3 regions of the Lentzea sp. NPDC020367 genome follow, and region 3 is predicted to be linked to each of the others. Evidence: riboswitches for the same ligand, from Rfam matches in the RefSeq annotation. Region 3 holds a riboswitch; each other region holds the start of a gene.
What was found. Region 3 has a riboswitch for glycine ahead of gcvT (glycine cleavage system aminomethyltransferase GcvT). Riboswitches for the same ligand answer to the same signal wherever they lie in the genome.

Region 1: it holds a riboswitch for glycine, as region 3 does, so the genes downstream of both, gcvH (glycine cleavage system protein GcvH) here and gcvT (glycine cleavage system aminomethyltransferase GcvT) in region 3, are expected to answer to the same signal.
Region 2: it holds a riboswitch for glycine, as region 3 does, so the genes downstream of both, gcvP (aminomethyl-transferring glycine dehydrogenase) here and gcvT (glycine cleavage system aminomethyltransferase GcvT) in region 3, are expected to answer to the same signal.

Annotation. Positions count from the first base shown of each region.
Region 1 covers NZ_JBIRVV010000019.1:88,593-98,806, reverse strand. Annotated here, with positions in the region: gene ACH413_RS42725 (TROVE domain-containing protein) at 1-1,201, shown strand, start outside; gene ACH413_RS42720 (helix-turn-helix domain-containing protein) at 1,278-1,631, shown strand; gene ACH413_RS42715 (hypothetical protein) at 1,636-2,229, shown strand; gene ACH413_RS42710 (hypothetical protein) at 2,269-2,898, shown strand; gene ACH413_RS42705 (L-serine ammonia-lyase) at 2,885-4,249, opposite strand; gene gcvH (glycine cleavage system protein GcvH) at 4,278-4,661, opposite strand; glycine riboswitch at 4,726-4,818, opposite strand; gene ald (alanine dehydrogenase) at 5,044-6,156, shown strand; gene ACH413_RS42690 (TetR/AcrR family transcriptional regulator) at 6,211-6,891, opposite strand; gene ACH413_RS42685 (MFS transporter) at 6,901-8,349, opposite strand; gene ACH413_RS42680 (hypothetical protein) at 8,709-8,891, shown strand; gene ACH413_RS42675 (hypothetical protein) at 8,891-9,328, shown strand; gene ACH413_RS42670 (ABC transporter ATP-binding protein) at 9,351-10,214, shown strand, end outside.
Region 2 covers NZ_JBIRVV010000006.1:121,953-132,166, forward strand. Annotated here, with positions in the region: gene ACH413_RS25700 (bifunctional nuclease family protein) at 1-413, shown strand, start outside; gene ACH413_RS25705 (MerR family transcriptional regulator) at 719-1,285, shown strand; gene ACH413_RS25710 (Clp protease N-terminal domain-containing protein) at 1,373-2,344, shown strand; glycine riboswitch at 2,401-2,496, shown strand; glycine riboswitch at 2,500-2,606, shown strand; gene gcvP (aminomethyl-transferring glycine dehydrogenase) at 2,655-5,546, shown strand; gene ACH413_RS25720 (hypothetical protein) at 5,592-5,774, opposite strand; gene ACH413_RS25725 (class I SAM-dependent methyltransferase) at 5,787-6,392, opposite strand; gene ACH413_RS25730 (maleylpyruvate isomerase family mycothiol-dependent enzyme) at 6,404-7,063, opposite strand; gene ACH413_RS25735 (DUF3224 domain-containing protein) at 7,066-7,443, opposite strand; gene ACH413_RS25740 (YafY family protein) at 7,493-8,464, shown strand; gene ACH413_RS25745 (aldo/keto reductase) at 8,452-9,264, shown strand; gene ACH413_RS25750 (substrate-binding domain-containing protein) at 9,284-10,214, opposite strand, start outside.
Region 3 covers NZ_JBIRVV010000003.1:123,477-133,690, reverse strand. Annotated here, with positions in the region: gene ACH413_RS12935 (hypothetical protein) at 125-304, shown strand; gene ACH413_RS12930 (transcriptional regulator) at 469-960, shown strand; gene ACH413_RS12925 (hypothetical protein) at 1,133-1,501, shown strand; gene ACH413_RS12920 (DUF3817 domain-containing protein) at 1,516-1,818, shown strand; glycine riboswitch at 1,864-1,954, shown strand; glycine riboswitch at 1,955-2,046, shown strand; gene gcvT (glycine cleavage system aminomethyltransferase GcvT) at 2,143-3,237, shown strand; gene glyA (serine hydroxymethyltransferase) at 3,251-4,516, shown strand; gene ACH413_RS12905 (hypothetical protein) at 4,683-5,360, opposite strand; gene ACH413_RS12900 (cyclopropane-fatty-acyl-phospholipid synthase family protein) at 5,515-6,741, shown strand; gene ACH413_RS12895 (DUF1295 domain-containing protein) at 6,738-7,508, shown strand; gene ACH413_RS12890 (prolyl oligopeptidase family serine peptidase) at 7,825-9,873, shown strand; gene ACH413_RS12885 (hypothetical protein) at 9,945-10,184, shown strand.

The DNA of each region.
Region 1 (10,214 bases), on a different contig from region 3:
GCGCGCCGACGAGCCGGGCGAACTCCTGGCCTACTGGACCAGCACGAACGGCCGGCGCGTGCCGAAGCCGATCAAGCGCGGCATCGCCGACGCCGTCGGGCGCCTCTACAACGAGCGCGCGGTCCTCAAGTGGGACAGCGACGCCCGTGGGTTCCGGATGGCCGACGTGCTGAACCTCGCCCACCCCTCGGCCGGCGCTCCGTGGCAGGGCGCGCTCTTCCAGTACGTGCTGGACCGCCGCCGTTCCGCGGAGGCGGACGTTCCCGCCGAGCTGCGCGTGATCGCGGCACGGCGTGAGCTGATGGCGTGGCCGGTCGAGCAGCGCCGTTCGCTGTTCCAGCGCCCTGACGCGGTCGACGTGCTGCGCCAGGCGGGGATGACGTGGGAGTCCGTGGCCGGTTGGCTGCAGGGACCGCTGACCCGTGAGGTGTGGGAAGCACTGGCGCCGTCGATGGGCTACATGGCTCTGCTTCGGAACCTGCGCAACTTCGACGAGGCCGGCATGTCCGACGAGGCAGCGGCGGCCGTCGCGGCACGTCTGGCCGATCCCGGCCAGGTCGCGCGCTCGCGGCAGTTCCCGTTCCGCTTCCTGTCCGCGTACGAGGCGGCGCCGAGCCTGCGCTGGGGCCACGCCCTGGACCAGGCACTGCAGGCGTCGCTGTCGAACCTGCCCGCCCTGGCGGGCCGGTCGCTGATCCTGATCGACACCTCGGCGTCGATGACGGGCGGCACGATCTCGGCTCGGTCGAAGGTCACCCCGGCCAAGGCCGCGGCGGTCTTCGGCGTCGCACTGGGCGCTAAGGGCGAGCAGGTCGACGTCGTCGGGTTCGCGGACGGCACGTTCCGGCACGACATCGCGCGGGGCGCTTCGGTGATCCGCGAGGTCGACCGGTTCCTCAAGCGGATCGGCGAGGTCGGGCACGGCACCGACATCGTCGGGTCGCTGAAGCGCACCTACAAGGGGCACGACCGCGTGTTCGTCATCTCGGACATGCAGACGATGTCCGGGCACTACGGGCAGGGCGCCTCGGACGTCGTGCCGCGGCACGTGCCGATCTACGGGTTCAACCTCGGCGGGTACCGGAACGCCGCGTACGCCACCGGCAAGGCCAACCGCCACGAATTCGGCGGCCTGACGGACGCGACCTTCCGCATGGTGCCGCTGCTCGAAGCAGGTCAGAACGCCACCTGGCCGTTCTGAGGTGTGAGGGCTCTCCTGACGCGGAGAGCTCTCACACTTACTTTCAGTTAGCGTTTTGACCAGGTATGATGCTGCTATGGACTACAACGTGTTCGCGAAAGCGTGCCCGTCGCGTCCCACGCTGGAGCACATCACCGGCAGGTGGGGCAGCCTGACGCTGACCGCGCTCGCCGACGGGCAACTGCGGTTCAACGAACTGCGCCGCCGCGTCGACGGGGTCAGCGAGAAGATGCTGTCGCAGACGTTGCAGGCACTGGAGCGCGACGGCCTCGTGCACCGGGAAGCCCAGAACACGAACCCGCCGCGCGTCGACTACAGCCTCACGCCGCTGGGCCGCGACACGGCCGAGCGGCTGCTGTCGTTGATCCACCTCCTCGAGGGCCGCATGCCCGAGGTGCTGGCCGCGCAGGCCGTGTACGACGCCCGCTGAGCACGTGAAGGGCTGCGGACTCTGCTGGACCTCGGCCGAGCTCGAGCTGCTCGACGGCGATCCCGCGCTGGTGCCCGACACCGTCGTGTGGCAGTTCGCCTGGGAGGTCGAGGACCACTTCGAGCCGGACGAGTACGAGCTCGCCTGGCGACGGCTCGCTCCCAGGGTGCTCGATCTGCTGGAACGGGACCCGGACAGCCGGCTCACCCAGGGTCTGACGTGGGCCAACCTGCCCGCCTGGCCGGAAGCCGAACGCATCGCGCTGCGCTCGAGACTCACCGAGATCATCGTCCGCGCGTCGGACAGCGCTGACCTGGACGAACTGGTCCAGGCCGCCGCGCAGATGGACGAGGACCTGACGCCGTGGCTGCCCGTCGTCGACGGTCTCCCGGACGCCGCCGTCGCGGAGCTCGCTCACAAGTGGTCGTACGACTTCCTGAGCGGCGGCGACCCGTGCGACGGGGGCTGGTTGCGCTGGGACGAACCGGCTGCGCCGATCCGGAGCTGGCTGCTCACCCCAGCGCTGCGCGACCGTCTGTCCGGAATGGACAACGAGGTCGCGCAGTACGCGGTGATGCAGATCGACGCGCTTGCCTGACGCTCTATTTCGCTTGCCGCAGCTGCTTAGGCTGAGTGCGTGAAGTGTTGTGGACGCGTCCTGACCGAGGCAGATCTGACGCTGCTCGACGGGGATCCCGAACTGGTTTCGGACGACCTCCTGCTGAACTTCGTCTGGCACCCTCCCGGCTGCTTCGACGAGGACGAGTACGAGGCCGCCTGGCGGCGGCTCGCGTACCGGGTGGTCCAGGTGATGGAGGACGATCCGCACGCCTCGCTCGCCGAGGGACTGGCGTTGGCGAGACCCTTCACCTGGCCGGAGAACGAGCGGGCGGCCCTGCGCGCGCAGCTGACCGGCGCCATCCGGCGTGCTGCCGGGGACGACGAGCGCTGGCCCGCGCTGGACGCGTTGTTCCAGACCGCCGCGCTTCTGGACGAGAGCCTGACCCCGTGGCTGCGCCTGGTCGACACGTTCCCCGACGAGGTGGTCGTGCACCTCGTCAGGGAGTGGACGTCCGCCGTTCAGTGCACCACCAAGGGCGACTACGGCAGCCTGCTCGTCTGGCAGAACCCCACGCCCGGTGAGGAGATGCGGGAGTGGCTGTTCCGCCCCGCCCTGCGCGACCGTCTGTCCGGAGTGGACAGCGAGGCCGCGCAGGACGCGTTCCTGCACGTCGACTGGTTCGCGGAGGAGTTCAGCACTCGATGACGTTCACGGCGAGTCCGCCGCGAGCCGTCTCCTTGTACTTCACCGACATGTCCTTGCCGGTGTCCCGCATAGTCTTGATGACCTTGTCCAACGACACGAAGTGCGAACCGTCACCGCGCAAAGCCATGCGCACAGCCGTGATGGCCTTGATGGACGCGACGGCGTTGCGTTCGATGCACGGAATCTGCACCAGACCGCCGATCGGGTCGCACGTCAGGCCGAGGTTGTGCTCCATGGCGATCTCGGCGGCGTTCTCGACCTGCTCGGGGGTGCCGCCGAGCACCTCGGCGAGGCCACCGGCGGCCATCGAGCAGGCCGAGCCGACCTCGCCCTGGCAGCCGACCTCGGCGCCGGAGATCGACGCGTTCTCCTTGAACAGCACCCCGATCGCGCCTGCCGTCAGCAGGAACCGGACCACGCCGTCGTCGGAGGCTCCCGGCACGAACTTCGTGTAGTAGTGCAGGACCGCCGGGACGATGCCGGCCGCGCCGTTGGTCGGCGCGGTGACCACACGGCCGCCTGCCGCGTTCTCCTCGTTGACGGCCAGCGCGAAGAGGGTCACCCAGTCCATGACCCGCAACGGGTCGGTGACGAAGTGCTCCTTCTCCAGCGTCTTGCGCATCTCGGCGGCACGGCGGCGGACCTTCAGGCCGCCGGGCAGGACGCCGTGCTCGTTGCAGCCGCGTTCGACGCACTCCTGCATGACGTGCCAGATGTGCAGAAGTCCTTGGCGGACCTCGGCTTCGGTGCGCCACGACAGCTCGTTGGCCATCATGATCTCGCTGATCGACAGGCCGGTCTCGCGGCACCGCGCGAGGAGCTCGTCGCCGGTCAGGAACGGGTGGGCCAACGGCGTCGAGTCCGGCTTGATCCGGTCGGTGCCCGATGCGTTCTCGTCGACGACGAACCCGCCGCCGATCGAGTAGTAGACGGCGTGCTCGACCGACTTGCCGTCCGCGAACGCCTCGAAGCTCATCCCGTTGGGGTGCAACGGGAGTGACTTGCGGCGGTGCATGACGAGGTCGCGGTCGTGCACGAAGTCGATCTCGTGCGCGCCGCCGAGCTTGAGCCGTTTGCTGGAGACGATCTCCTCGACGCGGTGGGCCGCGGCCGTGGGGTCGACTTCTTCCGGATGATTGCCTTCCAGGCCCAGGAACACGGCCTTGGGGCTGCCGTGGCCGTGGCCGGTCGCACCGAGCGAGCCGAACAGCTCGACGTGCACGCGGTCCACTTCGGACACGCTCGCGCCGAGCTTCTCGACGAACATCGCGGCCGCGCGCATCGGTCCGACCGTGTGTGAACTGGACGGTCCGATGCCGACGGAGAACAGGTCGAAAACGCTGATCGCCACTGATCAGTCCCTCGTGGTGGTGGAGCGGTCAGTCAGACTTGGTGAGTTCGGCGTACTTGGCCGCCGTGAGGAGGTTCTCGGCCGACTCGACGCGGACCTTGAACAACCAGCCGGCGCCGTACGGGTCGCTGTTCACGATCGCCGGGTCGTCCACGACAGCGCTGTTGACCTCGATCACCTCACCGGTGACGGGCGAGAACAGGTCGCTGACGGACTTGGTGGACTCCAGCTCGCCGCAGACCGCGTTGGTGACGACCTTGGCACCGACCTCTGGCAACTGGACGAAGACGATGTCGCCGAGCGCGTCAGCGGCGTACTCGGTGATTCCGCAGGTCAGCGGGTCCTGAGTGCCCGGCGTCCAGTCGACCCACTCGTGCTCGGCGGTGTAGAGCAGGTTCTCGGGGAACTCCACGGCGACGACTCCTCTGGCTGTGACGGGTCAGGAAACTTGCGCCCCCTCCGCCGTGCAGAGTTGCCTACCCCGAGCGGTCTTGCTGCCTGAGAGTGTGCGGGAGCTTGCCCCTTCGGCGCCCCGACCGGTTCGTCGAGGTCTCTCCCACTCGGGTTCTGACGCTTGCGCGCCGCGGCCGGTGTTCAGTTCTCGGCGCGAACGCTATGTGCGGCCCCCGCCGAGTGTCAACGCGGGACGGTCGAGCGGAACGCGAACGAGGCTCAGGTCGCTCTGTCCTAGATGAACAACCAGAGGGTTACCGGATAGTGCGATCCGCACAGTGACATGACCTTCCGACTGGCCCACATTATGAGATGTCGGCCCACCGAACGGAGGAGTCATCGTGCGGATCGCAGTTCCTCGCGAGATCAAGAACCACGAGTACCGCGTCGCTCTCACGCCTGCCGGTGCGCACGAACTGACCAGTCGCGGCCACGACGTGTACGTCGAGCAGGGCGCCGGTCTCGGTTCCGCGATCACCGACGAGGAGTACCTCGCCGCGGGCGCCAAGATCCTCCCGACCGCCGACGACGTGTGGGCGGAAGGTGACCTGGTTCTCAAGGTCAAGGAGCCGATCGCCGAGGAGTACCCCCGTCTCCGCGCCGGCCAGACCCTCTTCACGTACCTGCACCTCGCCGCCGACAAGCCGCTGACCGAGGCGCTGCTGGCGTCCGGCACCACGGCCATCGCCTACGAGACCGTGCAGCTCCCGAACCGCTCGCTGCCGCTGCTCGCCCCGATGTCCGAGGTCGCGGGCCGGCTGGCCCCGCAGGTCGGTGCGTTCGCGCTGATGAAGCCCTCCGGCGGCCGTGGCGTGCTGCCCGGCGGCGTCCCCGGTGTCGCCCCGGCCCGCGTGGTCGTCATCGGCGGTGGCGTGGCCGGCGTCAACGCCGCCACCATCGCCGTCGGCATGGGCGCGGACGTGCAGATCCTCGACACCAACGTCGACCGCCTGCGCCAGATCGACGCCCAGTTCCAGGGCCGCCTGCGCACGCTCGCCTCGAACTCGTTCGCCATCGAGCAGGCCGTCCGCGAGGCCGACCTGGTCATCGGCGCCGTGCTCGTCCCCGGTGCCGCTGCCCCGAAGCTCGTGTCGAACGCGCTCGTCGCCGACATGAAGCCGGGTTCGGTGCTCGTCGACATCGCCATCGACCAGGGCGGTTGCTTCGAGGACTCCCGCGCCACCACGCACGCCGACCCGACCTACGAGGTCCACAACTCGGTGTTCTACTGCGTGGCGAACATGCCGGGCGCCGTCCCGCGCACCTCGACCTACGCGCTGACCAACGTGACGCTGCCGTACGCGGTCGCGCTGGCCGACAAGGGCTGGGAGAAGGCGCTCAAGGACGACCGTTCGCTCGCCCTGGGCCTGAACGTCCACGCCGGCCTGCTGACCAACGGCCCGGTGGCCGAGGCGACCGGCCTCGCGCACACGCCGCTGGAGACCGTCGTCTAAAGCCAACTGAATGAATGAGGCCCCCGCACGCGTCAATCGCTGCGGGGGTTTCGCCTATCTGAGGGCGGCGACGCGCGCCTTGATGCCGTCGATCACGCAGTCCAGGCCGAACTCGAACTGCCCCTCCAGCGACCACACCGCCGGGTTGTCCAGCATCTCGACGTAGCGGGGGTGCTTCTCGCGGTACAGGTCGGCGATCTTGCCCAGGTCCGGCGGCGGCTTGTCCATCCTGCCCCGCCCGGCGAAGTTCACCTCGGCGATCGCGAACCCCATGACGTAGCTCGACACCGTGGACGCCGACAGCGCCGCCTCGGCCATCGACAGACCGGCCGCCCGCATGGGTTCGAGCAACGAGTCCGCCATCGCCACGGAGTTCGGGCCGATCGTGGTGTGCTCCCCGATGGCACGCACCCACCACGGGTGCTTCTGCGCGAGATGACGCAGCGTGTGCATCATCCCGCGCAGCGCGGGCTCCCACTCGGCGTCGGGTTCCGGCAGGTCGAACTCGCCGTAGATCTCGTCCAGGCAGAGCTCGATCAACGCGTCCTTCGTCGGCACGTGCCAGTACAGCGACATCGGCGCCGCGCCGAGCTGCGCGGCGAGGTTGCGCATGGACAGCTTCTGCATGCCGTGCTCGTCCAGCAGCTCCAGTGCCTTGCGGACGATCGCCTCACGGCTCAGACCGAGGGGCTGCCCGCTGCCGGGCCTGGGCTTGCTGAACCAGACGCTCTCCACAAGGCGATCCTAGGCACGCCGCAGCAGCACGCTGGCCACAACACCTCCCAGGAACACGGCGATCGCACCGATCACGAGGCTCACGCTCATGCCGTTGGAGAACGCCTCGCGCACGACCGTGATGTCCGCACCGCTGTGCAAGGCCTCACTCAGTGATCGCCCTGGAACGCCGTCCGGCAACGAGGCCACGAACCTTGCCGACAGCAACGCACCGAGCACCGCGATGCCGAACGAGGAACCCAGTTCCGTCAGCGTGCCGGACAGCCCGGACGCGATGCCGGCGCGTTCCGGCGGGATCGAGCCCATCAGCGCGTTGACCGCGACCGGTTGGGACACACCGACACCCACGCCGATGAGGATCAGCCCGGCCAGCGTCGGCGGGTAGGTCGTGCCGATCGACAGCAACGCCACGCCGCCCGCGACGATCGTCATGCCGAGCAGCATCGCCCTGCCCGCGCCGAGCTTCATCACAAGCTGTCCCAACGTGTTGCTGGTGACGAGCAACGCGATCGCCATCGGCGCCACACGCACGCCGGCCTCCAGCGGGCTGTAGCCGAGCACGCCCTGAAGGTGTTGCGTCAGCAGGAAGAGCGAGCCCGCCATGCCGAACGCCGCCAGCACTCCGGACGCCACCGCGCCGGTGAAACGGCGGTTCCGGAAGAACCCGAGGTCGAGCATCGGATCGGCGGTGTGCCGTTCCCACAACGCGAATCCGGTCATGGTGATGAGCCCGATCGCCACCGGAACGCCGAACTCGGCCGAGCCGAACCCGTGCTCCGGCACCTCGATCACCGCGTAGACGACCGACACCATGCCGATGATCGACAGGATCGAGCCGAGCACGTCCGGTTTGCGCACGGTCGGGTCCTTGGACTCCGGCACGAGCAGCGCGACGGCCGCGATCGCGAGGATCGCCACCGGCACGTTGATCAGGAACACCGAGCCCCACCAGAAGTGCTTGATCAGCGCGCCACCGATCACCGGCCCCGCCGCGAAGCCGAGACTCGTGACGGCGGCCCAGATGCCGATGGCCTTGGGGCGTTCCTTGTCGTCGAACAACTGCATCAACACGGCGAGCGTGCCGGGCATCAACACAGCGGCGCCGATCCCCATGAAGCCGCGGGCCGCGATCAACGCCTCGGACGAGCCCGCGTAGGCGGCGACCGCGCTACCGGTGCCGAACAGCGCCAGGCCCACCAGAAGCGCGCGCTTGCGGCCGAACCGGTCGCTCAGCGATCCGGTCGTGAGCAGCAGGCCCGCCAGCGCCAGCGAGTAGGCGTTGATCATCCACTGGATGTCCGCGGTGCTCGCGTCCAATCCCGTCGAGATGGACGGGATCGCCACGTTGAGCACGGTGTTGTCCAGCACCACGACCATCACGGACAGACAGAGCACGCCGAGCACGGCCCAGCGTTGGGGGTGCGGGTGCACCCCGACCTTCTCGGTCGTCGAAGTCATCGTTCCTCCCCCTTACGGTGTACGAGGAACTTACAGCGTACGAGAGGGCGGGGCGCAACGAATTTCGCGCAGAGGGTGCGCGAAGTACCTGCCAGGAAAGAAGGGGGAGAAATTAAAGGGCGGCCGCGCTCAACCAGCCTGGGGGTCACTGGGAGCGGGGCCGCCGTCACCAAATATAGCGGGCCTTGGCACACCGCGCCCAGCACCCCCACCGAAACGCGACCCAAAAGTTTCCCCGAGTGGACCACTGGCCGCGTCGTGCCCGTCCAGCAAACGAGTGAATTCGGTGTTTCCCTGTGCGGCGAGCAGGGGGTTCGGCCGATGAAGACGGAGTCGGGTGTCCCTCGAAGGGAGATTCCATGGCTGAACCACAGGGATGGATCCACTGCCACGACCCGTTCGGTCGGGACAGGTCGATGACCGTTCTGGTGGAGAACGACCGGGTTCTGCTGGTCACGCCTCCTGGCGAGACCGCTGTGATGTCCGCCACTCAGACGCGTCGGCTGGGCTCTTTGCTCGACCAGGCCACGGCGAAGATGTGATGGACGAGACCCTCCGCGACGCGGTGCTGCAACGCCTGGCACTGCTGGACAAAGTCGCAGAGCACGGAGAAGCGGAGGCGCTGGTTCCGTTGGCCCGTGCGGAGATCCACCGCCTGGCGGACGGCTGGCGGCTGTTGCTGACCGTGCACCAGCCCGACGAGGACGGCCGCTGCAAGGCCTGTCCCGGCTGGCTGCGCCGGCGTCGGTGGCCGTGCCAGATCTGGAACATGGCGCACCAGCACCTGATCGGCGAGGGCCTGCCTCACCGCGAGCGGCGCCGGCCGTTGCGCAACCCTTTCACTCGATCAGGTGTCATTGAACTGCCGGAGGAGACTCCGGCCGAGATGACCACCGAACTGCCGATCTTCCGCGACGATCCGTCGGTCGTGCACCGCGCGCCCGTCGTGTCTCGGCCCAAGCACGCCTTGCCGGACTGACGTTTCAGGCAGGATGGGCCGCATGCATGACGGCAGCGGCCTCATCGCGGTCCAGAACCTCTCCAAGCAGTTCGGTTCAGTGACCGCGGTGCAGAACCTGAGCTTCACCGTGTCCCCCGGCAGCGTGACGGGCTTCCTCGGCCCGAACGGCGCCGGCAAGACGACGACCCTGCGAATGTTGCTGGGTCTCGTCAAGCCGACGAGCGGCACGGCGACGATCAACGGACGACCGTTCCACCAACTCGGCCGGCCCGGCCGCGTGGTGGGCGCGGTGCTGGAGGCGCAGGGGTTCCACCCCGCCCGCTCCGCCCGCAACCACCTGCGCGTGTACGCGGCGGCCATCGGCGTGCCGGACGCGCAGGCCGACCAGGTCCTCGGCCTGGTCGGCCTGGGCACCGCCTCCGACCGCAAGGTGGGCGGGTTCTCGCTCGGCATGAAGCAGAGACTGGCGCTGGCCACGGCGTTGCTCGGCGATCCGCAGGTGCTCGTGCTGGACGAACCGGCGAACGGGCTCGACCCCGAGGGCATCGCGTGGCTGCGGACGTTCCTGCAGTCGTACGCGCGCATGGGTCGCACGGTGCTGATCTCCAGCCACCTGCTGGCGGAGGTCGAGCAGACCGTCGACCAGGTCGTGATCATTTCGCGCGGGCAGACCATGTTCTACGGGCCGCTGGACCAGTTGCGGCAGTCGCAGCAACGGCGCGTTCTCGTGCAGCCGTCGGACATCAACGCGCTCGCGAACGCTCTCCGCGCCGAAGGCGTGCAGGTGATCGAGCAGTTGCCGGACGGCAGGCTCGCGGTGTCCGGTGTGGACTCCAAGTACGTGGCGGACTGCGCGTTGAAGGCCGGTGTGTCGATCTACGGCATCCAGGAGGAGCAGGTCGAC
Region 2 (10,214 bases), on a different contig from region 3:
TGCTCCGTGAAACCGAGGGTGAGCGGTACCTGCCGATCTGGATCGGCTCCGTGGAGGCCACGGCGATCGCACTCGAACAACAGGGTGTCCGTCCTGCCCGTCCGCTCACGCACGACCTCCTCAAGGACGTCATCGGAGCACTGGGACGCAACCTCGAGCAGGTGCGGATCACCGACCTGCAGGAGGGCACCTTCTTCGCCGAGCTCGTGTTCGACGGCGACGTGCGGGTGTCCGCGCGGCCGTCCGACTCGGTGGCGCTGGCGTTGCGCGTCGGCGTGCCCATCCACGCCGAGGAGTCCGTCCTGGCCGAGGCGGGCCTCATCATCCCGGACGAGCAGGAGGACGAGGTGGAGAAGTTCCGCGAGTTCCTCGACTCCGTGTCCCCTGAAGACTTCAGAGGCGCGGACACCTGAGTTTTCAAGGGTGTCGCACTCCGTCTCGTATGGACCGTGAGTCAGTTCGTTTGGATGTCCCTCGATCGGACTACTTACGGTCGTTTTAATCGCTAAACGATCACTAAACGTCACCTGAACGTCCCGTTTCGGGTGACGGCATGACTCTCCACTTGAGGTTGAGGGTCGCCTCTCCCCGCGCGTCGCGTTGACCTGCCCTCGGACCGGTCCTACCGTCGAACTCGAGTGGACGTCGCTGGTTCGCGCGAGCTGACGTAGCGGCTTGACGGTCATGAGTTTCGTGGCCGTTCCGAGGGGAGGCAGGCGTGGTCGAGGAAGCGCCCTTGAGGGCCGAATCCGGGCTGCAGGGTGAACTGTTCCCGGACTCCTCGCTGCCGGACGAGCTCGTCGGTTACCGAGGACCCGCGGCGTGTCAGATCGCGGGGATCACGTACCGGCAGCTCGACTACTGGGCAAGGACCGGGCTGGTCGCGCCGACGATAAGGATGGCGCACGGCTCCGGGAGCCAGAGGCTGTACTCCTTCAAGGACATCCTGGTGCTCAAGGTCGTGAAGCGGCTGCTGGACACCGGTGTCTCCCTGCAGAACATCAGGGTCGCGGTCGACCACCTGCGGCGCCGCGGCGTGCAGGACCTGGCGCGCATCACGCTGTTCTCCGACGGCACCACCGTCTACGAGTGCACCTCGCCGGAAGAGGTCGTCGATCTGCTGCAGGGCGGTCAGGGCGTGTTCGGCATCGCGGTCAGCGGTGCGATGCGCGAGATCTCCGGCACGATCCACGAGTTCCCGGCCGAACGTGCGGACGGCGTCGAGATCGCCCCGATGACCGAGGACGAGCTGACCCGCCGGCGTCGCGAGCGCGCCACCGGCTGACCGGTTTGGGAAACGTGGCCGACTGGCGCCGTGGGATGGCCGGTCGGCGGCAGCGACCAGACCGCATCGGTCCCTAGCGTTCCCCGCATGACGATCACCCCCTCCTACCAGGTCGTGAAGGTGCTGGAAGCGGCGGCGCAGCGCGCGCTTCGGCTGGAGTTCGGCTTCCTCGGCACCGAGAACCTGCTGATCTCGCTGATCGACACCATCGGACCCGGCCGCAAGCTCGGCGTGAAGTCGCTGCGGGCCCAGGCGATGGCGCGGGGGGCCGAGCACTGGGCCGACGACGACGGTGGCGTCGTTCCCGAGGCTCATCCGGACGTCACGGCGTTGCTGAACGTCGCCTGCGACCGCCTGGTCATCGAGACCGTGCCGCCCGTCAGCCGTGCGCTGGAGGAGTGTCTGCTCGCGGCGGCCGCCCGGGCCGGCGACGGCGTGCTGACCACGACCCACCTCTCCCTCGCGTTGCTGGAGCAGGGTTCCGGACGTGCCGCCGACCTGTTCGTGCTGCGCGGAGTGGACGTCGACGCGATGGCCGCCGCTGTGCGGGCGGATGCCGCGCGAACCCACGCGGAGGTCGAGGAAGCGCCCGCCGTGCGGTTGCTGCGCAAGGCGGGAGCGTTGGAGGGTGAGTCCGGCGGCGGGTACGTGCGCTGGCTGGTGCGGTGGGTCGCGCGCGGCCAGGGGCTGGGCGGGCCGGTGCTGACCGTCGTGCGCAACGAGGCCGGACGGCTGGCCGTGGCCGCGAGGCGAGAAGTGTCGTCTCGCGACCTGGTGGAGGCGGTGCTGGCGGTCGACCGCCAGTTGACGGTGGCAGGCAGGAGGCTGAAGCCGGAGTTCGAGTCGGGCGGGGCGGCGGCGTTGCGCGAGGCGGGGATCGACCTGGCCGCGTTGCCCGTCAGCGGCGGCAAGGTGGAGCGTGCGATGGAACGGGCGAAGCTCGTCGCCGCCCGGCGCGGAGACGCGGTCGTGGGCACCGCGCACCTGCTCGTGGCGCTGCGCGACGACCCGGCGGACCCCGTTGCGGAGGTGCTCGCCGGTCTTGGCACTGAGATGTAGGTCGCGTCCCTGGGGACTAGCGGGGCTGCCTGCGGGTATTCTTCTCGGGTAGTCGCTGAACTCAGGCGGGAGAGACCGGGTTTCGAGCCCGGCGCCGAAGGAGCAAGTCCCTCCCCGGGAACCTCTCAGGCATCCAGGACCGCCGAGCGAGACGCCTCTGGAAAGTGGATCACCAGGATTTTTCTGGGGATCCCGCCGACGGTGAAAGCCCATCCTTACCGGTGGGTGAACCTCTCAGGCGCCCTTCGGGGTACGGACAGAGCGGGGAGGGCACCAGGACACGTGTGCCCGCAGCCCCCGGAGGCGTTTGATGACGCAGGACCGCATTCCGCTCGCAGCTCTCGAGCACGGCACCCCGTTCGCCGACCGCCACGTCGGTCCGCGCCCCGCCGAACTCGCGCGCATCCTCGACGTCATCGGCGTCGGGTCGCTCGAGGAGCTGGCGCAGCACGCGGTGCCTTCGTCGATCCACGAGCGCGATCTCGTGCTGGACCTGCCCGACCCGGCCACCGAGACCGAGGCGCTGGCCGAACTGCGTGAGCTCGCCTCGCGGAACCGCCCGATGACGCAGATGATCGGCCTCGGCTACTACGACACCGTGACGCCGGGCGTGATCCTGCGCAACGTGCTCGAGTCGCCCGCCTGGTACACCGCGTACACGCCGTACCAGCCGGAGATCTCGCAGGGCCGTCTCGAGGCGCTGCTGAACTTCCAGACCATGGTCGGCGACCTGACCGGCCTGCCGACCGCGAACGCGTCCATGCTGGACGAGTCGACCGCCGCCGCCGAGGCGATGACGCTGGTGCGCCGCGCGGGCAAGTCCAAGTCGAACAAGTTCGTCATCGACGCCGACACGCTGCCGCAGACGCTGGCCGTCATCGAGACGCGCGCCGAGCCGCTGGGCATCGAGATCGTCGTCGCCGACCTGTCGCAGGGCATCGAGGGCCTGGGCCTCGGCGGCGACTTCTACGGCGTACTGCTGTCCTACCCCGGCGCCTCCGGTGTCGTGCGCGACCAGGCCGCGTTGATCGAGGAGATCCACGCCGCCGGTGCGCAGGCCGTCGTCGTCGCCGACCTGCTGGCGCTGACGCTGCTGCGCGCGCCGGGCGAGATCGGCGCGGACGTCGTCGTCGGCACCACGCAGCGCTTCGGCGTGCCCATCGGCTTCGGTGGCCCGCACGCCGGCTACATGGCCGTCCGGTCCGGCCTGGAGCGTCAGCTGCCCGGCCGTCTGGTCGGTGTCTCCGTCGACTCCGACGGCTCGCTGGCCTACCGCCTCGCGCTGCAGACGCGTGAGCAGCACATCCGCCGTGAGAAGGCCACGTCGAACATCTGCACCGCGCAGGTTCTTCTGGCCGTGATCGCGTCCATGTACGCCGTCTACCACGGTCCCGAGGGCCTGCGGTCGATCGCGACCCGCGTGCACCGCCTGGCCACCGTGCTCGCCACGGGCCTGTGCGAGGCCGGTCTCGACGTCGTGCACGGCGAGTTCTTCGACACCGTCCAGGTCCGCGTCGAGGGCCAGGCCGCCGCTGTCGTCGAGAAGGCGCGTGAGGCCGGCATCAACCTCCGCAAGGTCGACGACGACGTCGTGGCAATCGCTTGCGACGAGAAGACCACGCGCGCGCACATCGTCGCCGTGTGGAACGCCTTCGGTGTCACCGGGTCCGATGTGGACGCGATCGACGCCGACACCGCCGACGGCATCCCGGGCGACCTGCGCCGCACCTCGGACTACCTGACGCACCCGGTCTTCCACGCGCACCGCTCCGAGACCGCGCTGCTGCGCTACCTGCGCGCGCTGTCCGACAAGGACGTCGCGCTGGACCGCAGCATGATCCCGCTGGGCTCGTGCACGATGAAGCTGAACGCCACCGCGGAGATGGAGTCCATCACGTGGCCGGAGTTCTCGACGCTGCACCCGTTCGCGCCCGCCGAGGACGCCGCCGGTCTGCTGAAGATCGTGTCCGACCTGGAGGAGTGGCTCGCCGAGGTCACCGGCTACGACGCGGTGTCGTTGCAGCCCAACGCCGGTTCGCAGGGTGAGTTCGCCGGTCTGCTGGCGATCCGCGCCTACCACCGCGCCAACGGCAACGCCGACCGCGACGTCTGCCTGATCCCGTCGTCCGCGCACGGCACCAACGCCGCGTCCGCCGTCATGGCCGGCATGCGCGTCGTCGTCGTGAAGTGCGACGACAAGGGCAACATCGACATGGGCCACCTGCGTTCGACGGTCGCCGAGCACGCCGACGACCTCGCCGCGATCATGATCACCTACCCGTCGACCCACGGCGTGTACGAGGACACCGTCCGCGAGGTCTGCGGCCTGGTCCACGACGCGGGCGGCCAGGTGTACGTCGACGGCGCGAACCTCAACGCGTTGATCGGCCTGGCCCGCTACGGCAAGTTCGGCTCGGACGTCTCGCACCTGAACCTGCACAAGACGTTCTGCATCCCGCACGGCGGCGGTGGCCCCGGCGTCGGCCCGATCGGCGTGAAGTCCCACCTCGCCCCGTTCCTGCCGAACCACCCACTGCAGCCGACCGCGGGACCGGCCACCGGTGTCGGCCCGATCTCCGGCGCCCCGTGGGGTTCCGCGTCGATCCTGCCGATCTCGTGGGCGTACGTGCGCATGATGGGCGGCGACGGCCTGCGCCGCGCCACCCTGACCGCCGTGGCGGCCGCCAACTACGTCGCACGGCGCCTGGACGAGCACTACCCGGTCCTCTACACCGGCGAGGGCGGCTTCGTGGCCCACGAGTGCATCCTCGACCTGCGCCCGATCACCAAGGCCACCGGCGTGACGGTGGACGACGTGGCCAAGCGTCTCGCCGACTACGGCCTGCACGCCCCGACCATGTCGTTCCCGGTCGCCGGCACCCTGATGGTCGAGCCGACCGAGTCCGAGGACCTGGCCGAGATCGACAGGTTCATCGACGCCATGATCGCCATCAAGCACGAGATCGACCGCGTCGGCGCCGGCGACTGGCCCGTCGAGGACAACCCGCTGCGCAACGCCCCGCACACCGCGGCCTGCGTGACCGTCGGCGAGTGGAACCACCCGTACACCCGCGAGGAGGCCGTGTACCCGGCCGGTACCGGTGCTCCGAAGATCTGGCCGCCCGTCCGCCGCATCGACGGCGCGAAGGGCGACCGCAACCTGGTCTGCTCCTGCCCGCCGCTCGAGGCGTACAGCAGCTGATCTAGGGCTGGTGAAACGGGCGCACTCGGGGGTGCGCCCGTTTTTCTACGCTCCGACCGGGCAGGCCTCGTCGCCGCAGTTCTCGTCGGCGCTGATGCCGGGCTTGTTCACGTCGTGCTCGAACGCGAAGTGGAAGCAGTCGGGATGCATCCGCTCGAACAGCTCGAAGTCTTCCCGTTCCAGCTCGACCGTCTCGCCACACCGCTGACACGTCTGTTCTTCTGACACGCGCAAATGGTCTCACCCGCGCCGTGCGAACAGGACCGCGCCGTCGTCGCCGAGCAACCACTGCGCCTCCACGGTGAACCCGGCCTCCCGCAGCCATTCCGCCACCCGCTCGGGCTTGCGCAGATGAACGTGCACGCGCATCGGATGCCCGCCGTAGCCCTGCGTCTTGAGCCGCGTCTCGTCGCCGACGTGGAAACCCACCTGCAGCAACCCGTCCGGCCGCAACGCGTCCCGGAAGTGCCCGAACACCACGGGCACGAGCTCGTCGGGAACGTGGATCAGCGACCACCAGGCGATGATCCCGCCGACCTGCTCGCCGAGCGGTTCGGTCATCGACCCCACCTCGAACCGCAGCCCGGGGTGGGTGCGCCTGGCCAGTTCGATCATCGCGGGGGAGAGGTCGATCCCGAACGCGTCGACGCCGAGGCCGTGCAGGAGCGCCGTGATGGTGCCGGGCCCGCAGCCGACGTCCGCGACCGGCCCGCGCACCTCCTCCGCGAACAACCGCAGCGCCGCCCGCAGGTGCGGGAGGCCGTCCAGGAGGTGGTGCGTCTGCTCGGCATAGCTGACCGAGACCGTGTCGTAGGAGTCGCGGGTGTCCGCCAGCCAGTCGCTCACGCCGAGGGAAGTTACTCCTCGAACGGCTCCGGCCGGTGCCGCCCGAACAACGCCAGCGCGGCGATCCACACGTCCGGATCGCCGTCCCAGTCCAGAGCTTTGATCTGGTCGGCCGACCGCCGCCCGCCGATGGCCCGCATCAGCTCGAACGACGTGGTCCGCAACGTCCCGGCCGGCTCGCCGTGCCCGAGCACGCGGTCCCCGTGCTCCAGCGTGATCCGCAACGCCGGCACGTCGTTCTCCCGCATCCGCTGGTCGAGCTGCTGCAACGGCCGCACCAGCGCCGACCGCACCTCCACGCCGTCCCGATCGCCAGGAACCCCCAGTGCCGCACGGAGATCGTGCTCGTGCGCGATCACCTCGGACACCAGGATCGGCCCCATCGGCGTGTCGAACAACGGCTGCGCCAGCGCGAGGTTCGCCTCCCACTCGGCGAAGGCGTCCTCCAGCGAGTTGTCCTGGCGGTCGCGGACCTGCCGTTCACCCCACTCGCCCGACTCGACACCGTCGAACCGGCGGTCCACGAAGTCGCGCAGACCGCCGGCGAGGTGCGCCACCACGTCCTTGACCGACCAGCCGGGCGTCGCCGCCACGGGCGTCTGCGGATCACGTCCCTCGACCAGTGAGGTGATCCGGGCCTTGGCCGCGTCGTAGATGGGGGCGTTGGTCATGCTCAGACCTCGTACTCCAGGGTGTAGGTGCCGCTGCCATCCTCCGCCCAGTCCACCGTCACCGCACCTCGCGCGTTCAGGTACTTCCCGGTGCCGTCGACGATCTCGATGACGCCCTCCACAGAGGACCGGTACGCGCCGACGTGCCGCAGCACCAGCGTGCCCTCGTCCGCCACGATCTCCTCCAGCGCGGTCGTCCACGCCACGTCGTCGCCGTAGTACATGAGGTACCGGCAGCTGCCGACGCCGCTGACGTCGCCTGCGTAGCCGAACTGGACGTGCGCCTCGGTCAGCTTGCGTCCCTCGACCTCCTTGTAGGACCGGCCGTCCCAGGTCTTCTCGTCCCAGCTCTTCACTTCGATGGTTCCGGTTGCCTTCATGGGGACCACTCTGCTGGCTATTCCTGACAGATCGTGTCAGGTTTGGTGAATGAAATCCGGCAGGCTCCTCCAGGTCCTCCTGCTCCTGCAGTCCAGGGGCCGGATGACGGCCGACGAGCTGGCGTCCGAACTGGAGGTCTCGCCGCGCACGATCTACCGCGACGTCGAGGCCCTGTCGGCCGCCGGCATCCCGGTCTACGCCGACCGCGGCCCGGCCGGCGGCTACCAGCTGGTCGACGGCTACCGCACCCGGCTGACCGGCCTGACCACCGACGAGGCGCAGTCGCTGTTCCTCGCCGGGCTCCCCGGACCCGCCGAAGCGCTGGGGCTGAAGGAGTTCGCGGCCGCCGCCCAGCTCAAGCTCCTCGCCGCGCTGCCGACCGAGCTGCGCGACAAGGCCGACCAGATCCGCCAGCGGTTCCACCTCGACACCCCGACGTGGTTCCGCGGCGACGAACCCACCGAGCACCTCGCCACGATCGCCGACGCCGTGTGGGAGCAACGCCGCGTGCGGATGACCTACCTGCGTTGGGGCAACCAGACCGTCGAACGCGAGGTCGACCCGTACGGGCTCGTGCTGAAGGCGGGCACCTGGTACTTCGTCGGCAGCGGCCGCACCTACCGCGTCTCGCGCGTGCTGTCCCTTCAGGCCACACCCGAGGAGTTCGAACGTCCCAAGGACTTCGACCTCGCGCGGTACTGGGCGGAGTGGTCGCTGGAGTTCGAGGCCCGCATGTACGGCGAGCGCGTCACGGTCCGCATGACGCGGTCCGGCCTCGACAAGTCCCAGTACCTGCTCAGCGGCTACCAGGCCCGCGTCATTCGAGACGCGGCACCGCAGCCGGGACAGGAGTTCGGCTTCCCCACGGAGTCGCACCGGCACGTCGTCGCTGACCTGCTCAAATTCGGTGCGGACGTGGAAGTCTTGGCACCAAACGAAGTAAGACGCGAACTGGTGGCCGCAATCAAGGCGATGCACGACGTCTACAACGATGCGAAGCTACCCGCATGGTTCCGCTGATCTCGTTGAACAACGGAGTACGGATCCCTCAACTCGGCTTCGGCGTCTACCAGGTGCCGGAGCAGCAGGTGGCCGGCGCGGTCACGACCGCCATCGAGGCCGGCTACCGCAGCATCGACACCGCTGCCGCCTACGGAAACGAGTCCGGTGTCGGCGACGCCATCGCCGGCGTCCCCGACCTGTTCATCACGACCAAGCTGTGGAACGCCGACCAGGGCCACGATTCCACGCTGCGCGCCTTCGACGAGAGCATGCGCCGCCTGCGCCGCGACGTGCTCGACCTCTACCTGATCCACTGGCCGACGCCCAAGCGCGACCTGTACGCCGACACGTGGCGTGCGTTGGAACGGCTCTACGCCGACGGCCGCGTGCGTGCGATCGGCGTGTCCAACTTCCACACCGCGCACCTGCAGCGGTTGTTCGACGAGTTCCCGACCACCCCGGCGGTGAACCAGATCGAGCTGCATCCGTTGCTGCAACAGGAAGAGATGCGCAAGGTGCACGTGACGCACCGCATCGTCACCGAGGCGTGGTCGCCGCTCGGGCAGGGCGCGTTGCTGCGCGAGCCCGACATCGTCGGCCTGGCCGAGAAGTACGGCAAGACGCCGGCCCAGATCGTGCTGCGCTGGCACGTCCAGCTCGGCATCGTCGTGATCCCGAAGTCCGTCACGCCGTACCGGATCAAGGAGAACATCGACATCTTCGACTTCGAGCTGGCCCAGGACGACATGCTCGTGATCACCGAGCTCGACAACGGCACCCGCACCGGCCCGGACCCCGACCGCTTCAACGCCGCCTGACCGGACGAGCCGCGCTCGGTCAGGCCTTCGTCGACAGCACCTGACCGAGCGCCGCCTCCACGCCGTCCACGTTCTCCACCACCGACACCGACCCGCCGGTCGTCTGCGCGATGTCCGTCAGCGCCGCCTTGTCGACGTCGCCGCCGATCGCGATGAAGCTGACCGGCAGGTCCGTCCCGTGCAGCTGCGACTTCAGCGCCGCCAGGTCGATCCCGCCGTCCGAGGTGCCGTCGGTGATCACCACGACCCGGTTGACCCGCCCGGCCACGAACCCGTCGTGCGCGGTCTCGTAACAGGCCGCGAGCGCGCTGTAGAGCTGCGAGCCCTCCGCGGTCTTGAGCGCGTCGATCGACCTGCGCAACGCGTCGCGCTTGTCCGCCACGGGTCCGGTCGCGACCAGTTGCTTGTGCGGCTTCGACCCGTCGAGGTCGCGGGCGAACTCCCACAGCCCGAACGAGCCCGACACCGATCGGTCGACCTGGCCGCGCAGGGCCGCCTTCACCTTGTCCAGCCGGGGTTTCATCGACGTGGACACGTCCGTCAGCACCGTGACGACCTGCCCGCCGCGGTCGGCAGAAGCCCAGGCCGAGGAGATCTGCTGCGTGGTCGTCGCGTCGGCGGCGACGAGGTTCTCCGTGACAGGGGACCAGGACACGCCGGGCGAGGGCGACGGGCGGTCCTGAGTGGACTCGACCCGCAAGCCACCGGCGGCCAGGATGGCCTGCTGCTTCGGTTCGGTCATGAAGTCGCGGAACGCCTGCGCCGCACGCACTTCCGCCTCACCGACCTCGCTGCCGCCCAGCGCCACGTACGGGAAGTCCGCCACCGGTGCCGGTCCGGCCGGCAGCACGCCGACCAGAGGCTTCGACGGGGCTTCCTTGCCCGTGTTGTGCTTGAACAGGTCCACTTCGGACACCGGCGTGGCCGAGAAGCCCGCCGCGTTGACCGTC
Region 3 (10,214 bases):
CAGGTAGATCCTGGGACGAGTTGGGCGTGGTCGTTGTTCATCGCAAGGGTGAATGAGGGACCATGACGGGTGACACGGGCGGTCCGCCGCCTGACCGGTGAACCACACGGACGGAGAGGTACCTGTGAACCTCAAGAAGGTGCTAGTGCTGGCGGGCGTCGCGCTGGTGCTGTTCCTCCTGATCACCCAGCCCGAGCAGTCCGCCTCGGCGGTGCAGCAGGTTCTCGGCTGGCTGCGTCAGGGCGCGGAGTCGATCATCACCTTCATCAGGAGCCTCTTCGGCACGGCCACCCCGCTCAGCTAGTGACGTTGGGTGATCTTCGGCCGTCTGCGTTGAGCCGGATGGGTGGAATGAGGCCAATCACGCACTGGTAACGGGTGTTCTGGGGATTCAGGGTCTGGCGATTGTCAGACCTACCGAATACCTTCCGCTGCAATGGCCGATCCCCGACCGACGAGGAGGCACATATGGTCGAGGACTCCGGGGTCCACGAGCTGTTGCAGCAGTGGGCGGCTGAACGGTCTGATGACGCAGAGATGCAGGAGGTGAACCGGATCAAGAACGCGTGGCTCGCGGAGGCTCCCCCCTCGGCGCCAGGCATCCCCGTGCAGCGGGGAGGCAGGAGTGGGTCGCGTGGCTTGGTCAAGGTCGACTCGGCGGATCCGGCCTACGTGGCCGCGATGCGCAAGCGGGCGCCGGAGGCACCCGAGGCACTGCTCGCCGCCGCGGCGAGCTACTGGCAGCTGGTGGGCGACGTCGCCGAGGCCGAGCAGTGGTGGGACGCGGGCATCAGCCCGTTGGACCAGCGCGCGCTCGACTACCGCGCGGCCGGCCTGTCTCCTGCCGATCTCGGGAGGCGCCTGGGACCGATGACGGTTCTCCAGCACCTTCGTCGTGGCTCCGCCGCGGCCTGGTGCGTTGCTCGTCTGCAGAGGCAGCGCCGGGACGGCGTGGCGTAGTGGACCGGGCTGTCGGAGGCGGCAGCCCTGTATCCATTCGTTGAACGGGCACGCGCGCTCGTGCGGGGCGCGCTCGCCAACGTTCGTTCGCCGTTTTTCCGCTGAGGGCCGAGGCCCTCACACCCCACGGGGCGGTCTCCTTCCGGAGACCCACCCAAGTAGTGTGGAGGTCGTGCGCGGCCTCCTTACTCCCCAACGTGTGCTGATCGCGTTCGCCTGTCTGGCGGCGCTGGTCGCCTGTTGCGGACTCGCCTGGTGGCAGTGGCAGCGCTTCGAGTCCGCCAGCGGCACGTTCCAGAACCTCGGGTACGTGCTCCAGTGGCCGCTCTTCGGCCTCTTCCCTCTCTTCATGGTGTGGCGGTTCCGTCGGCTGGCACGTCAGCGCCGTGACGAGGATCCGGTTGCGCCTGCTCTGGAGCCGATGGCTACCGTTGTCGCCGTCAAACCCGCGCCTGTCGAGCAGTTCGACGACGAAGAAGACGCGGAGCTCGCGGCCTACAACCGCATGCTCGCGAACCTCAACGCGCGGGACGGTCGTTGAGCGAAGGCGGGCAGATGAAGGGTGCGTTGACCCGGTTCAGGGTCATGGCTTACGTGGTCGGAGTCTTCCTGCTGCTCCTGGTCGTGGCCATGGTGCTCAAGTACGCCGCGGACATGGGCGGCGCGATGAAGGTCGTCGGCCCGATCCACGGCTTCCTCTACGCCATCTACCTGGTGATTTCCGTCGACCTGGCGCTGAAGCTGCGCTGGTCGATCAAGGGCACCCTGCTGGTGCTGCTCGCCGGCACGGTCCCGTTCCTGTCCTTCTGGGCGGAGCGCAAGGTGGTCGAGAAGACGGCGCAGGGCGTGCCGCTGTGACGTTTGGCCTGCTAGCGTCTGGGGCTACCAACTGAACACGGCCGTCGATGTCGCGCGGAAGAGACCCCTCCAGCAGGGGCGCCGAAGGAGCAATCCCTCCCCGGAATCTCTCAGGCACAGGTACCGCGCGACGAAGGCAACTCTGGAAAGCAGGCTGCTCGGCAGCCTCGCCCACGGTGCAAGCCACTTCGGTGGTGAAGCTCTCAGGCTCATGACAGAGGGGGAGGCTCGCTCTAGTGAGGAGTCTCCGATGGATCGTGTCATTCTTCTGATGCCTCAGCCGGCCGCGTCCGGCTCTTCGGCGCACCCTGGAGGAGCGTTCTGATGTCCCGCCTCACGCCTCTGAACGCCGAGCACGAGCAGCTCGGCGCGATGTTCACCGACTTCGCGGGCTGGCGGATGCCGCTGCGCTACTCGTCCGAACTCGCCGAGCACCACGCCGTGCGCACCACCGCTGGCCTGTTCGACCTCACGCACATGGGTGAGATCGTCCTGACCGGACCGCAGGCGGGCGAGGCCCTCGACTACGCGCTGGTCGGGCACATCTCCGCGCTGGCCGTCGGCAAGGCCCGCTACACGATGATCACCCAGGCCGACGGCGGCGTGCTCGACGACCTGATCGTGTACCGCCTGGGCGACCAGGAGTTCATGGTCGTCGCGAACGCCTCCAACGCCGCCGTCGTGGCTGAGGCCCTGGTCGAGCGCGCAGCCGGGTTCGACACCGTCGTCACCGACAAGTCGACCGACTACGCGTTGATCGCGATCCAGGGCCCGAAGTCCGTTGAGATCCTCTCCGGCCTGACCGAGACGGACCTGGCGTCAGTCAAGTACTACGCCTCGTACCCTTCCACCGTGGCCGGAGTCGACGCGTTGCTCGCGCGCACGGGTTACACGGGCGAGGAGGGCTTCGAGCTCTTCGTCGCACCCGCCGACGCGCCGGCCGTCTGGGCCGCGCTGCTGTCCGCGGGCGAGGCGCACGAGCTCAAGCCGTGCGGTCTCGGCTGCCGCGACACGTTGCGCCTCGAAGCCGGAATGCCCTTGTACGGCAACGAGCTCACGACGTCGCTGACGCCGTACAACGCGAACCTGGGCCGTGTCGTGAAGCTCGACAAGCCCGGCGACTTCGTGGGCCGCGACGCGCTGGCCAAGGTCGCCGAGTCCGGGGTGGACTCGGTCCTGGTCGGACTGAAGACGCCCGAACGCCGTGCCCCGCGCCACGGTTACGCGGTGCTCAACGGCGACGAGGTCGTGGGCGAGGTGACGTCGGGCGCGCTGTCCCCGACCCTCGGCTACTCCGTCGCCATGGCCTACGTGTCACGGGCCAGTGCCGAGCCCGGCACCCCACTGCTGGTCGACGTCCGCGGCAAGAAGCAGCCGGTCGAGGTCGTCGCACTTCCGTTCTACAAGCGCGCCAAGTAGGGAGATTCTCCAGATGTCCGACCAGTTCAACGCTTCCCTCGCGGAGTACGACCCCGAGGTCGCCGAAGCCGTTGCGGCCGAGTTGGCGCGCCAGCAGGGCACTCTCGAGATGATCGCCTCGGAGAACTTCACGCCCGTGTCGGTGTTGCAGGCCCAGGGCTCCGTCCTCACGAACAAGTACGCCGAGGGGTACCCCGGCCGCCGCTACTACGGCGGCTGCGAGCACGTGGACGTCGTCGAGCGGCTCGCCATCGAGCGCATCAAGTCGCTCTTCGGCGCGGGCTTCGCGAACGTCCAGCCGCACTCGGGCGCGCAGGCCAACGCGGCCGCGATGTTCGCGCTGCTCCAGCCCGGCGACACGATCCTGGGCCTGGACCTCGCGCACGGCGGCCACCTGACGCACGGCATGCGCATCAACTTCTCCGGCAAGCTCTACAACGTCGTGCCGTACCACGTCGCGGACTCCGACGGCCGCGTCGACATGGCCGAGGTCGAGCGCCTGGCGACCGAGCACCGCCCGAAGCTGATCGTGGCCGGCTGGTCCGCCTACCCGCGCCAGCTGGACTTCGCCGAGTTCCGCCGCATCGCGGACTCGGTCGAGGCCTACCTGATGGTCGACATGGCGCACTTCGCCGGCCTCGTCGCCGCCGACCTGCACCCGTCGCCCGTGCCGCACGCGCACGTCACGACGACCACGACGCACAAGACCCTCGGCGGTCCCCGTGGTGGCGTGATCCTGTCGAACGACGCCGACATCGCGAAGAAGATCAACTCGGCGGTGTTCCCCGGCCAGCAGGGCGGTCCGCTGGAGCACGTCATCGCGGCGAAGGCCGTGGCGTTCAAGCACGCCGCCTCGCCGGAGTTCGCCGACCGTCAGCGTCGCACGCTGGAGGGTTCGCGGATCCTGGCCGAGCGTCTGTCGCAGGCGGACGTCGCCGCGGCCGGCGTGAAGGTGCTGACCGGGGGCACCGACGTGCACCTGGTCCTCGTCGACCTGGTCAACTCCGAGCTCGACGGCAAGCAGGCCGAGGACGTGCTGCACCAGATCGGCATCACGGTCAACCGCAACGCCGTTCCGAACGACCCGCGTCCGCCGATGGTGACGTCCGGTCTGCGGATCGGTACGCCCGCGCTGGCCACCCGCGGGTTCGGCGAGGTGGACTTCACCGAGGTCGCCGACGTGATCGCGGAGGCACTGAAGCCGGGCGCGGCGATCGACGAACTGCGTGCGCGCGTCGAGGTGCTGGCGGCGAAGCACCCGCTGTACTCCACGCTCTGAGCTGAGAAACCGAAGGGGCGCCACCGGAGATCCGGTGGCGCCCCTTCGGCTTTCGTGACCCTGGAGCGAAACGACGGGAACCCCGGCCCCTTCCCCAGGGCCGGGGTTTCACCGTGTCAGGGTGATGTGTGTCTCAGATGGACCGTCCTAACGGGATGCTGTGGGGTTACGCAGCCGGAGCCGTCACACCAGGCGGGAGGCACTCGACGTTGCGCTTGCCGTTGGGCTGGATCACGAACCACGTGCCGCCGATGCCCTGGCCGGCCCACTTGCCCGGCGCCGGGTCCTTCGAGTACGTGTAGAGACCCCAGCCGTCGATGGCGACCTGCTTCTTGCCGTCAGCGCGGGTGATCAGCGAGACCAGCTTGGAGTCGACGCCTTCCAGCTGCGGGATCGTGTCCGCGAACAGCGGCGGCCACGTCACGGCGCACTGGTCGTTGCAGTTGGACTTGCCTTCCGGCTTCGGGACGTCCTTGTCGAAGCGGTAAAGGGTGCGGCCGTCGCCGTCCTGGACGACCTGACCCATCTTGTCCACGCTCTTGCCGACCAGCCTCAACGTGCTGACGGGGGCTGCTGCGGGGGGCTGTGCAGCCGGGGGCTGCGCGGCCGGAACTTCCGGGGCCTGCTGCTGAACTGGGGCTTCGGGGGCCTGCGCGGGCTCCTGGAGTACCGGGGGCTGACCCACGTCGCCGTAGTCACCGAGGACGCCCAGATCGGTTTCGGTTTGTGCCACCGGCTTGGAGTTCGTGCCACTGCCAGTGGCGCTCCAGACACCCAGACCCAGCACAACTGCCAGTCCCGCGGCGAGCCCGATGGCAATGCGGTTACGTCGGATCACACTCATGTCCTCCTCGTCCATCCGTTCGCTCTATCGAGGCCATACGGGCGGGGTTGCGTCTCGGTTCAGAAACGAACCGAACCTCGTCCTGTCTCGAACGTCGGGGGGAGTCAGGTCATGCAGGAGGTGCAGGGTGGTCGTCGCAGGTCAGCTGGCGGGAATGGCCGAACGGGTGCTGGGTGCGCCGTTGCCAATCGGATTTCGAGCCTGGGACGGAAGTGTGGCCGGGCCGCAGGACGGCACGGTGCTCGTGATCCGGTCCCGCGACGCGTTGCGGAGGCTCGTGTGGAGTCCGAACGAGCTGGGGCTCGCGCGCGCGTACGTGAGCGGGGAGCTCGATGTGGAGGGTGATCTCGCGACCGGTCTCTCGCAGATCTGGGGGCTCGTCCGGCGGGGAGTGACCCGGCGGCCGCGTCTTTCGGAGGTCGCGAAACTCGCATTGCAACTGAAAGTGCTGGGACGCAATCCGGATGCGCCGAAGGAGGAGGCACGGCTGCGGGGCGCGCTGCACACGAAGAGCCGTGACCGCGATGCCATTTCGCATCACTACGATCTGAGCAACGACTTCTACCAGCTCGTGCTCGATCCGAGCATGGCCTACTCGTGCGCGTACTTCACGTCCGAGGACGAGTCGGTCGCGCAGGCGCAGCACAACAAGCTGGACCTCGTGTGCCGCAAGCTCGACCTGCGGCCGGGCATGCGCCTGCTCGACGTCGGCTGCGGGTGGGGTTCGATGATCATCCACGCCGCGAAGCACTACGGCGTGCACGCGACCGGCGTGACGATCTCCGCGCAGCAACGCGCACACATCCTTGGTCGAATCGAGGCCGAGGGACTGACCGGTCGCGTCGAGGTGCGGTTGCAGGACTACCGCGAGGTGAGCGGCGAACCGTTCGACGCGATCTCCACGATCGAGATGGGCGAGCACGTCGGCGAGAGCAACTACCCCGAGTACGCCGCGACGCTGCACCGGTTGCTCAAGCCGGAGGGACGCCTGCTGCTGCAGCAGATGTCGCGCGGCCACAACGCGCCCGGCGGCGGGGCGTTCATCGAGTCGTACGTCGCGCCGGACATGCACATGCGCCCGGTCAGCGCGACCACCGGCTTCCTCGAGGGAGCCGGCCTGGAGATCCGAGATGTGCACGCGTTGCGCGAGCACTACGTTTGGACCGTGCGGGCGTGGGCGGAGACTCTCGAAGAGCGGTGGGACGAGGTCGTCGCGCTGGTCGGTGAAGGACAGGCGCGGGTCTGGCGGCTGTACCTCGCGGGCGGCGCGCTGACGTTCGAGGAGGGCCGGATGGGCGTGGACCAGATCCTGGCGGTGCGCAGGAGCGAGAACGGCCGCAGCGGCATGCCGCGCGTCCGTCGTGAGCTGGTGGCCCGATGAGCTTCCTGATCAGCTTCCTGGCCGTTCTGCTGCTGCTCAGCGGCCTGTTCCTGTACGCGGACTCCCGCAAGCGCTACGACCTGATCGACTCCGTGTGGGGCCCCGGGTTCGCCGTGATCGCGGTGATCACGCTCCTGTTCGCGGAGGGCGAACCAACTCGGCAGTGGGTGGTCGCCCTCCTCACCGTGGTGTGGGGCGTACGCCTGGGCGTGCACATCCACTCGCGCAACCGGGGCAAGGACGAGGACCCGCGTTACCAGGACATCTTGAGGCGTGCCAAGGGAAACCCGCGCCTGCGGATGTACCGCGTCTACCTGACCCAGGCCGTGCTGATGTGGATCGTCTCGCTGCCGATCCAGGCCGCACAGCACCTTTCGGCCCCTTTCGGAGTGCTAGATTGGCTGGGCACTGGCGTGTGGTTGGTCGGCTTCGTCTTCGAGGCCGTGGGTGACTGGCAGCTCTCCCGGTTCCGTGCGGACCCGGCTAACAAGGGCGCCGTGATGGACCGCGGATTGTGGCGCTACACAAGGCATCCGAACTACTTCGGTGACGCTGTCGTGTGGTGGGGCCTCTACCTGTTCGCACTGCATTCGTGGCTCGCCGCGCTCACGATCATCGGCCCGGTGATCATGACGCTGCTCCTGGCCAAGGGCACCGGCAAACCGTTGCTGGAGAAGGACATCGTGTCGCGCCGTCCCGGTTACGCCGAGTACGTGCGGCGCACCAGCGGCTTCGTTCCGTTGCCTCCCAAGAGCAAGGTGGGCTAGGCGCGTTTTCGCGGGCTCCGCGGTCGCGCGCTTGCGCCTGCGGAGCCCGCGGTTCGGCGGCTCGTTCGTGCCTTGCCTCGGGTTGTGTCGCGGTCTCGTGACCGGTCGGCAGGCTGGGCGCGGCGTTCGTCCGTGCTGTGCGCCCGCGTCGCGCGCCGCTGAGCCCGAGCGTCGCGTGCGCACTACCAACCTCGTGCCACCGGCCCGCAGCGCACGCCCAGCGGTGGCGCTCGCAACCCCCTCCCGGTCTGTATCGCGCCAGGCAGTGCACGTCACAGCACCCGTGCGGTACGCGTGCGCGGGTTAGTGTTGGCGGGTGGGCAACGACATCTCCTTCCCGCGCCAACAGGCGCGCACCCAGCGGTTCACCGTCGGCGCACCGAGGACCTTCGCGGTGTCGGCGGACGGCGGACGTGTCTTCTTCCTCCGCCCGGCCACGGCCACAAGCCGTGCGAACGGGCTCTGGGAGCTGAACACGTCCACCGGCGTCGAACGGCTGCTCGCCGACCCGGCGACGCTGCTGTCCGATCCGGAGGACCTGCCCGCCGAGGAGAAGGCACGCCGCGAGCGCACGCGTGAGTCCGGCGCGGGCATCGTCGGCTACGCCCTCTCCCGGGACGCCTCGGTGGCCTCGTTCGCGCTGTCCGGTCGCCTGTACGTGGCCGACCTGACGGACGGTGCCGTCCGTGAGCTGCCTACGCGGGGTGGCGTCATCGACCCGCGCGTGGACCCGACGGGGCGGCGCGTGGCGTACGTCACGCACGGCACCCTGCGGATGGTCGAGCTGTCCTCGGGCGAGGACTACGCCGTCGCCGAGCCGGACGGCGAGGACGTGACGTTCGGCCTGGCCGAGTTCATCGCGGCCGAGGAGATGTCGCGCTATCGCGGCTACTGGTGGGAGCCGAACGGCGACCGCCTCATCGTCGCGCGCGTGAACAACGCCGAGGTGCAGCGCTGGTACATCGCCGACCCGGCGAACCCCGCCACCGCGGCCACCGAGATCGCCTACCCGGCGGCCGGCACGACCAACGCCGCCGTGTCGCTGCACGTCGTGTCGCTGGACAGCACCTTCGTGCCGGTCCTGCTCGACTTCGACTACCTCAACGACGTGCACTGGTCGTCCGGCGGCGCCCCGCTGATCACCACGCAGACCCGTGACCAGCGCACCCGCACGATCTACACGCTGGCCCCCGACACCGGTGCCGTCACCGAGCTCGCGGTCGAGACCGACCCGACGTGGCTCGAGGTCACCGACGGCGCTCCGGCCTGGACGCCGGACGGTCGCCTCGTGCGGATCGTGGAGGAGGGCGACGAGTACGCGCTCCGAGTGGGCGACGACGTCCTGACCTCCGGCCTCCAGGTGCGCCGGGTGCTCGACATCGCCGACGACTCGATCCTGGTCACCGCCTCGGCGGACGACCCGACGCAGGTGCACGTCTACTCCGTCGGCGAGACCGTCGAGCAACTGTCCTCTGAGGACGGTGTGCACTCCGCGGTTCGGGGCGGTGACACGGTTGTCTTCGTTTCGGCCACTTTGGACACCTTCGGCGCACGGGTGCGCGTCGGCGACCACGTGATCGAGTCGTGGGCGGACACCCCGGTCCTCAAGGCGTCCCCGCGCATGCTGACCCTCGGCGAACGCGACCTCCGCGCCGCCCTGTTGCTGCCCACAGGCCACGTCCCCGGCACCAAGCTCCCGGTGCTGATGGACCCGTACGGTGGCCCGCACGCCCAGCGCGTCATCTCGGCCCAGAACGCCTTCCTGGCCTCGCAGTGGCTGGCGGACCAGGGCTTCGCGGTCATCGTCGCCGACGGCCGCGGCACCCCGGGCCGGGGCCTCGCCTGGGAACGCGCGATCGCGTTCGACTTCGCCGGCGCCACCCTCGAAGACCAGGTGGACGCCCTCCACGCGGCCGCCGCGATCGAACCGGACCTCGACCTCACGCGAGTGGCGATCCGAGGCTGGTCCTACGGCGGCTACCTGAGCGCCCTGGCGGTCCTGCGCCGCCCGGACGTCTTCCACGCGGGCATCGCCGGCGCCCCGGTGACCGACTGGCGCCTCTACGACACCCACTACACCGAGCGCTACCTGGGCCACCCGGACGACAAGCCGGAGATCTACGACGCGAACTCGCTCATCGCCGACGCGGACAAGCTCTCCCGCCCGCTGATGATCATCCACGGCCTGGCGGACGACAACGTGGTGGCGGCCCACACCCTGCGCCTGTCCAACGCCCTGCTGGCCGCCGGCCGTCCACACACCGTGCTGCCGCTCTCCGGCGTCACCCACATGACCCCGCAGGAACAGGTGGCGGAGAACCTGCTCCTCCTGCAGGTCGACTTCCTCAAGCAGTCACTCGCCTGAGACCACCGGGTCCTATCCTCCACAGGACGAACCGCCATCGGTGACGGCGGACTTCCGTGGGGGGAAGAAACGTGGCGAAGTTCAGGTGCAAGTGCGGCACGATCACTCGGGACGACGATCCCGACCATGGTCTGCTCATGTTCTCGCACGGCGAGTTCGACAACGACATCGTCGAAGAACTGTCGGACGTGGTGGGCGTCAGCAGGCAGGTGATCGACTGTCCTGGGTGTGGCCGACTGTGGGTCTGGTGGAACCGCGACTTCTCCAGCACGCCGGTCGAGTACGTCCGGCAGCCACCCGATCCTGACTAGGTGCCAGCCGCCTGACGAACAGCGAAAGGG